Regions from separate parts of the Streptomyces sp. NPDC051567 genome, predicted to be linked through region 2. Evidence: predicted binding sites of a transcription regulator. Region 2 holds the regulator's gene; the other holds the start of a gene.
The links. Region 2 encodes HspR, which represses chaperone genes until heat shock. Its sites were predicted from a motif close to TTGAGNNNNNNNNNCTCAA; they were not measured.
Positions count from the first base shown of each region.

Region 1: a site for HspR is predicted at 1,585-1,603, ahead of lon (endopeptidase La). Genes of this name have one in related genera too.

Region 1 covers NZ_JBITDK010000002.1:84,618-88,023, reverse strand. The annotation lists gene ACIA5F_RS02545 (hypothetical protein) at 1-204, opposite strand, end outside; gene dapF (diaminopimelate epimerase) at 396-1,400, opposite strand; gene lon (endopeptidase La) at 1,626-3,406, shown strand, end outside.
Region 2 covers NZ_JBITDK010000001.1:95,722-99,127, forward strand. The annotation lists gene ACIA5F_RS00390 (helix-turn-helix transcriptional regulator) at 1-109, shown strand, start outside; gene ACIA5F_RS00395 (hypothetical protein) at 516-1,124, shown strand; gene ACIA5F_RS00400 (heat shock protein transcriptional repressor HspR) at 1,264-1,728, opposite strand; gene dnaJ (molecular chaperone DnaJ) at 1,731-2,924, opposite strand; gene grpE (nucleotide exchange factor GrpE) at 2,964-3,406, opposite strand, start outside.

The DNA of each region.
Region 1 (3,406 bases), on a different contig from region 2:
CTCCGGGGTGGTGCCGGTGGTGGTGCCGGTGGTGGTGCCCGGCCCGGGGGTGGCCGCCGGGCCGGGGGCGGTGCCGGCGCGGGTCACCGTACGGCCGTCGTCGGCGCCGGGGGCCACCCCCGGGCCGGACCCGGCGCAGCCGCCCAGGACCACCGCGCCCAGCAGCGCCGTGGCCGCCACCAGGGCCGCCCGGGGGCTCCGCACGCCCGGCGCCCGCCGTCGTCGTCGTGCACCGCGTACCGCTCTCGCCGTCCGCACACTCCACCTCCGCAGGGAACCGGCCCGGAGAACCGGCCCGGACCCCCGAGTGTGGAGCGCCCCCGGCCGTACGGACAGCACCCGGAGCCCGGTGTCAGCCGCACGGCCCTGCGGCGCGCCGCCCGGGACCGCCCCGGTCAGTGCGCCTGGACCCCGGACGGGTGGACCCCCGCCGCCCGCAGCGCCGCCAGGTTCTCGTCGCTCAGCAGGGCGAACGCGTCCGTCTCGGCCTTGTCCGGCTCGCCGCCGACGAGGGGCGCGCCCCCGGTCAGCAGGGCCGCCGGGTCGATCTCCGTGCGGTAGACGACGGTGGCGTTGCCCTCCAGGACCGGCTGCCACGCGTCGCCGACCGGCTGAAGCCAGCTACGGGCGGTCCCGCCGGGGTTGCGGACCAGGACCGGCTGCTCCGGGGCGGCCAGGCCCAGGCGCGACAGGACCGCGCGGGAGGCCGCGATGCCGGAGCCGCAGGAGGGGGTCAGGCCCGCGCCGCGCTCGTAGGTGTGGACGAAGACCTCGGCATCCGCCAGGGGCAGCACGAAGGAGAGGTTGGCCCCGATCGGGAAGGCGGCGGGGCTGTCGGCGACCCGGCGCCCGGTCTCGACCAGCTCGGCCTCCTCGTAGGCGTCGACCACGCTGATCAGGTGCGAGTTGGGCACCGCGAGCGCCGAGACCCGCCGGGCGGGGTGGAAGGTGGGCAGCGGCTGGTCCACGAAGGGCCAGGCCACACCGGCCACGATCGGGTCGGCGGGGGTGAAGTCGACGGCGGGCAGCTCGACGGAGACCTGCCGCACCCCGTGCGCGGTGGTCCCGGCGTCCTGGACGGTGAAGCTGTACGGCCCGGTGTGCACGACGACGGACCCGGCCTGGTGGCGGTCGAGGAGGATCCGGCCCACGCCGCGCATCCCGTTGCCGCAGAGCAGCGCGGCCGAACCGTCGGGGTTGAAGAACCAGGCGCGGGCGGTGCCGTCGTGGCCGTCGGCGACGAAGTAGACCCCGTCCGACCCCAGACCGCTCCGCCGGTCGCACAGCCTGATGACGGCGCGGGTCAGGTCGGCGGGGGCGAAGTGATCGTCCGGAGCGCCGTCGACGACCAGGATGTCGTTGCGGGAGCCGTGGGTCTTGGCGATCGAGAGCGCAGTCATGGACATCTTTCCGTCGGACACCGGTCCTCCCGGTCAGGACCAGCTGATCGGCCCATTTTATCCGCGCACCCCCCACCCCGCGGGCCCACCCGGCCCGTGGCGGGCGGGCCCGCGGAGTGGGGGGTGATCCACGCGTTCGCCCCCGGCGAACGTGGGTCGGGGAACATTGGGCGGCGCACATGCATTGAGTCGGCATAGCTCAACTTCACTGCCGGAGGGAAGATCATGGCTTCGACGTCCGTAACGCTCACCCTGCCTGTGCTGCCGCTTGACGACGAGGTCGTGCTGCCGGGGATGGTCGTCCCGCTCGACCTGTCCCACGCGGAGGTGCGCGGGGCCGTCGAGGCGGCGCAGGCGGCGGCCGGGGGCGGGGAGCTCCCGGAGGCGGCCGGGGGAGGCAAGCCCCGGGTGCTGCTGGTGCCGAGGATCGACGGGAAGTACGCCGCCACCGGGGTGCTGGGAACCGTCGAACAGGTGGGGCGGCTCTCCGACGGCGACCCGGGCGCGCTGATCCGGGGCCGGGAGCGGGTCCGGATCGGGGCCGGGACCACCGGGCCGGGGGCGGCGCTCTGGGTCGAGGGCGTGGCCGTGGAGGAAGCGGACCCGGAGCCGCTGCCCGGCGCCGTCGCCGAGCTGGTCAAGGAGTACAAGGCGCTCGCCACGAGCTGGCTCCGCAAGCGCGGCGCCTGGCAGGTCGTGGACCGGGTCCAGCAGATCGACGGGGTGTCGGCGCTGGCCGACAACTCCGGCTACTCGCCGTTCCTGACGGTGGCGCAGAAGGTCGAGCTGCTGGAGACCGGCGATCCCGTGGCCCGGCTCCGGCTCGCCGTGAAGTGGCTCGGCGAGCACCTCGCCGAGCAGGACGTGGCCGAGTCCATCGCCAAGGACGTCCAGGACGGCGTCGACAAGCAGCAGCGCGAGTTCCTGCTGCGCAGGCAGCTGGAGGCGGTCCGCAAGGAGCTGCGCGAGCTGGGCGGCGAGCGGGAGGGCGAGGAGTCCGACGACTACCGGGCCCGGGTCGAGGCCGCGGACCTCCCCCAGAAGGTGAGGGAGGCCGCGCTCAAGGAGGTCGAGAAGCTGGAGCGGTCCAGCGACCAGAGCCCCGAGGGCTCCTGGATCAGGACCTGGCTGGACACCGTCCTGGAACTGCCCTGGAACGAGCGGACCGAGGACCGCTACGACATCCGGGGCGCCCGCGCGGTCCTGGACGCCGAGCACGCGGGCCTGGCCGATGTGAAGGACCGCATCACCGAGTACCTGGCCGTGCGCAAGCGGCGCTCCGAGCGCGGCCTGGGCGTCATCGGCGGCCGGCGCGGCGGCGCCGTGCTCGCGCTCGTCGGGCCCCCCGGGGTCGGCAAGACCTCGCTCGGCGAATCGGTGGCGCACGCCATGGGCCGCACGTTCGTCCGGGTCGCGCTGGGCGGCGTACGGGACGAGGCGGAGGTGCGCGGACACCGGCGGACCTACGTCGGCGCCCTGCCGGGACGGATCGTGCGGGCCATCAAGGAGGCCGGGTCCATGAACCCGGTCGTCCTCCTCGACGAGATCGACAAGGTGGGCTCCGACTACCGGGGCGACCCGGCCGCCGCGCTGCTGGAGGTCCTGGACCCGGCGCAGAACCACACCTTCCGGGACCACTACCTGGAGGTCGAGCTGGACCTGAGCGACGTGGTGTTCCTGGCCACCGCCAACGTCCTGGAGGCGATCCCCGAGGCCCTGGCCGACCGGATGGAGATCGTCCGCCTCGACGGGTACACCGAGGACGAGAAGGTGGTCATCGCCCGCGACCACCTGCTCCCGCGCCAGCTGGAGCGCGCCGGGCTCGCCGCCGAGGAGGTGACCCTGACCGAGGACGCGCTGCGCGCGCTGGCCGGGGAGTACACCCGCGAGGCGGGCGTGCGCACCCTGGAACGCTCCCTGGCGCGGCTGCTGCGCAAGGTGGCCTCGGAACACGAGCTGGGGCGCCGCGAGCTGCCGGTGCGGATCGGCGCCGAGGAGCTGCGGCC
Region 2 (3,406 bases):
CAGCCGCGCCCAGCTCGGCTACCTCATCGCCCAGTCGGGCATCCTGGGCCGCGTCTCGGGCCCGGCCCTGGAACCCCGGTCCGACCCGGACGGGGAGCTGCGTTTCTGACCCAGAGTCAGGAAACCGGGTCCCGTACGGGTGGGTGCGCGGGCCCGTAGGGGTGTCCGTACGGCCCTGTACGGGTCCTGTACGGGTGGGCGCGCGAGCCGGACCGCCCTGGTGCGCGGGCCCGGCGGCGCGGGTGCGCGGGCCCGGCGGCGCGGGTGCGCGGGCCCGGCGGCGCGGGTGCGCGGGCCCTGCCCGGGTGCCACCGAATGGCTGAAACCGTACCCTCGCGCGAGCAGCTTCTCCGGCGCCCCGGCCGCCTGTCCGTACCCCGTGCGTCCGGGTGTTTCGCGCACCGGGACCGCGTGGTGGACGGAACCCAGGCGTTTGTCTGCATTAACTCCCTTTTGCTAATGGCCGGGGCAATTCGGCTGAACAAGTTGATACTGCACGATTGGAGCACGCATAGATGCGTGGTTACTCCGGTGGTCTGCGCGTGCGTGCGCCGGCTGTCACCGCTGCGATGCTGGGAGCGCAGGCGACGGCGACGGCGACGGCGATGAACATCGCCGCGCCGACCGCGCACACGGCGACCCCGGGCACGCCCGGCGTACCCCAGGCGCCGACCGTCGTCTACGCCGAGAACTTCGAGAACAAGGTGAACGGGGCGGCCGATCCCACGGTCAACCATGCGGTCTCCGCTTACACGGACGGCGCGAACCCGGGTACGAACAAGGTCGAGTTCCAGACCGTGAAACCAATTCCACTGACGATGACGAACCGGTACATCAGCTTCTCGGTCGACGCGGCGGCCAACGGCTGTACGTCTTCCGCGCCGCTGCTCCAGCTTCTCTCTGACGGGCAGCGGGCCGGACATTGCGACCTTCACCACGCCGATCAACCCATGTACCGACCCGAGGGCGCAGACCTACCCCAGCAGCGCGGGCAGCCCCATCAGGGCCGGGTCGTTCCCGAGCAACGGCTCCGTGCTGTTCAGCGGGACCTCCCTCGGCGTGAAGACGAAGCGGCCCCCACCCGGCCCCCATCCGGCCCGCACACTGACCGCGCAGCACACTGACCGCGCCGCCCCCCGGCTGACCGGCCCAGCCGCGCGGCGAACCGGCCCGACCCGCCCCACGCAGTCGGTCCCCGTCGCCGGAGCGACGGGGACCGACGGGTGCGCGGGTGGTACCCGGGTGGTGCGAGGCGGGCGGGGTTCAGTCCATCGGGCGCTTGGGGCGCCAGACGACCAGGGCGTTGCCCGGACGCGGCGGCTGGTACGGGACCAGGTCGCGCCGGTACGAGGCGTGCACCTGGGCCTCGCGGGCCTGGAGCGTGGCCGCCGCGCCGTCCACCGCCGCCGAGAGCTCGGCCACGCGCTGCTGGAGCGCGGCGACCTGGTTCTCCAGCTCGATGATCCGCTTGATGCCCGCCAGGTTGATGCCCTCGTCCTGGGAGAGCGCCTGCACCGCGCGGAGCAGCTCGATGTCACGGGCCGAGTAGCGCCGGCCGCGCCCGGCCGTACGGTCCGGGGAGACCAGGCCGAGACGGTCGTACTGGCGCAGCGTCTGCGGGTGCAGACCGGAGAGCTGGGCGGCCACCGAGATCACGTAGACCGGGGTCTCGTCGGTGAGCTGGTACGCCCCGTTGCCGAAACGGGGCTGCTTGCGGCGGCCGTCCATCGTCAGGCTCCCTTCGCGGACTCGAACAACGTGGCGCGCGGGTCCTCGGACGCCGTGGCGTCGCGGTAGGTCTCCAGTGCTTCCCGGGCCTTGTCGGACAGCTCCGCCGGGACGGCGATCTCCACCGTCACCAGCAGGTCGCCACGGGTGCCGTCCTTGCGGACCGCACCCTTGCCGCGGGCCCGCATCGTCCGCCCGCCCGGGGTGCCCGGCGGAAGTTTCAGCGTCACCGACGGGCCGGCCAGGGTCGGGACCCTGATGTCGGCGCCGAGGGCCGCCTCCGCGAAGGTCACCGGCACGGTCACCGTCAGGTTGTCGTCCTTGCGGCCGAAGACCGGGTGGCTGTCGACGTGCACGACGACGTAGAGGTCACCGGCGGGGCCGCCGCGCTCGCCCGGGGCGCCCTTGCCGCGCAGCCGGATGCGCTGCCCGTCCGAGACGCCCGGCGGGATGCGCACCTGCATGGTGCGGGAGCTGCGGGCCCGGCCGCTGCCCTTGCAGACGTCGCAGGGGGTCTCGGCGATCAGGCCGCGGCCCTTGCAGTCCGCGCAGGGGTCGGTCAGCGAGAATCCGCCGCCGCTGCCCCGCGAGACCTGGCCGGTGCCGACACAGGTCGGGCAGACGCGCGGGGTGCCGTTCTTGTCGCCGGTGCCCGCGCACGCCTTGCAGGGTGCCTGGGAGGACATCCGGAGCGGGACCGTGGCCCCGTCCACCGCCTCCGTGAAGGAGAGGGTGACCTCCGACTCGATGTCCTGGCCCCGGCGCGGCTGGACCCGGGTCCCCTGACCGGCGCCGGGACCGGCGCCGCGGTTGAACAGGCCGCCGAAGACGTCGCCCAGGCCGCCGCCGAAGCCGCCGGCCTGGCCGCCGCCCTGCTGGGCGCCGCCGAAGAGGTCGCCCAGGTCGAAGTTGAAGGAGCCGCCGCCGCCCCCGCCCGGCCCGGCACGGAATCCTCCGTTGCCGAACAGGGCGCGGGCCTCGTCGTACTCCTTGCGCTTCTTGGCGTCACCGAGGATGTCGTTCGCCTCGGAGATCTCCTTGAACCGCTCCTCGGCCGAGGTGTCGCCCTTGTTGGCGTCCGGGTGGAACTCGCGGGCGAGCTTCCGGTACGCCTTCTTGATCTCGGCCTCGGTGGCGTCCTTCGGGACACCGAGGACCTTGTAGTAGTCCTTCTCCACGAAGTCCTTCGTGCTCATCCCCGGTGTCCCTCCTTCCGTGCCGTCACGTGAGGTGCGTCAGCCCTTGTCGGGGGCATCCGCGTCCTTGTCCGACGGGGCCTCGCCGTCCGCGGACTCGGACTTGGCGGCCGTGCCCGGCTGGGGCTCGGCCACCGCGACCCGCGCGGGGCGGATGGTCCGCTCGCCGATCCGGTACCCCGGCTGCAGGATCGCCACACAGGTCGTCTCGGTGACGTCCGGCGCGTACGAGTGCATCAGGGCCTCGTGGATCGTCGGGTCGAAGGGCTCGCCCTCCTTGCCGAACTGCTGGAGGCCCATCTTGGCGACGACCGTCTCCAGCGATTCCGCCACCGACTTGAAGCCGCCGACCAGTTCGCCGTGCTCGCGCGCCCGGCCGACGTCGTCCAGGGTCGGGAGCAGCTCCGCCAGGAGCGAGGCGACCGCGATCTCCTTGACGGTGATCCGGTCCCGCTCCACCCGGCGGCGGTAGTTCTGGTACT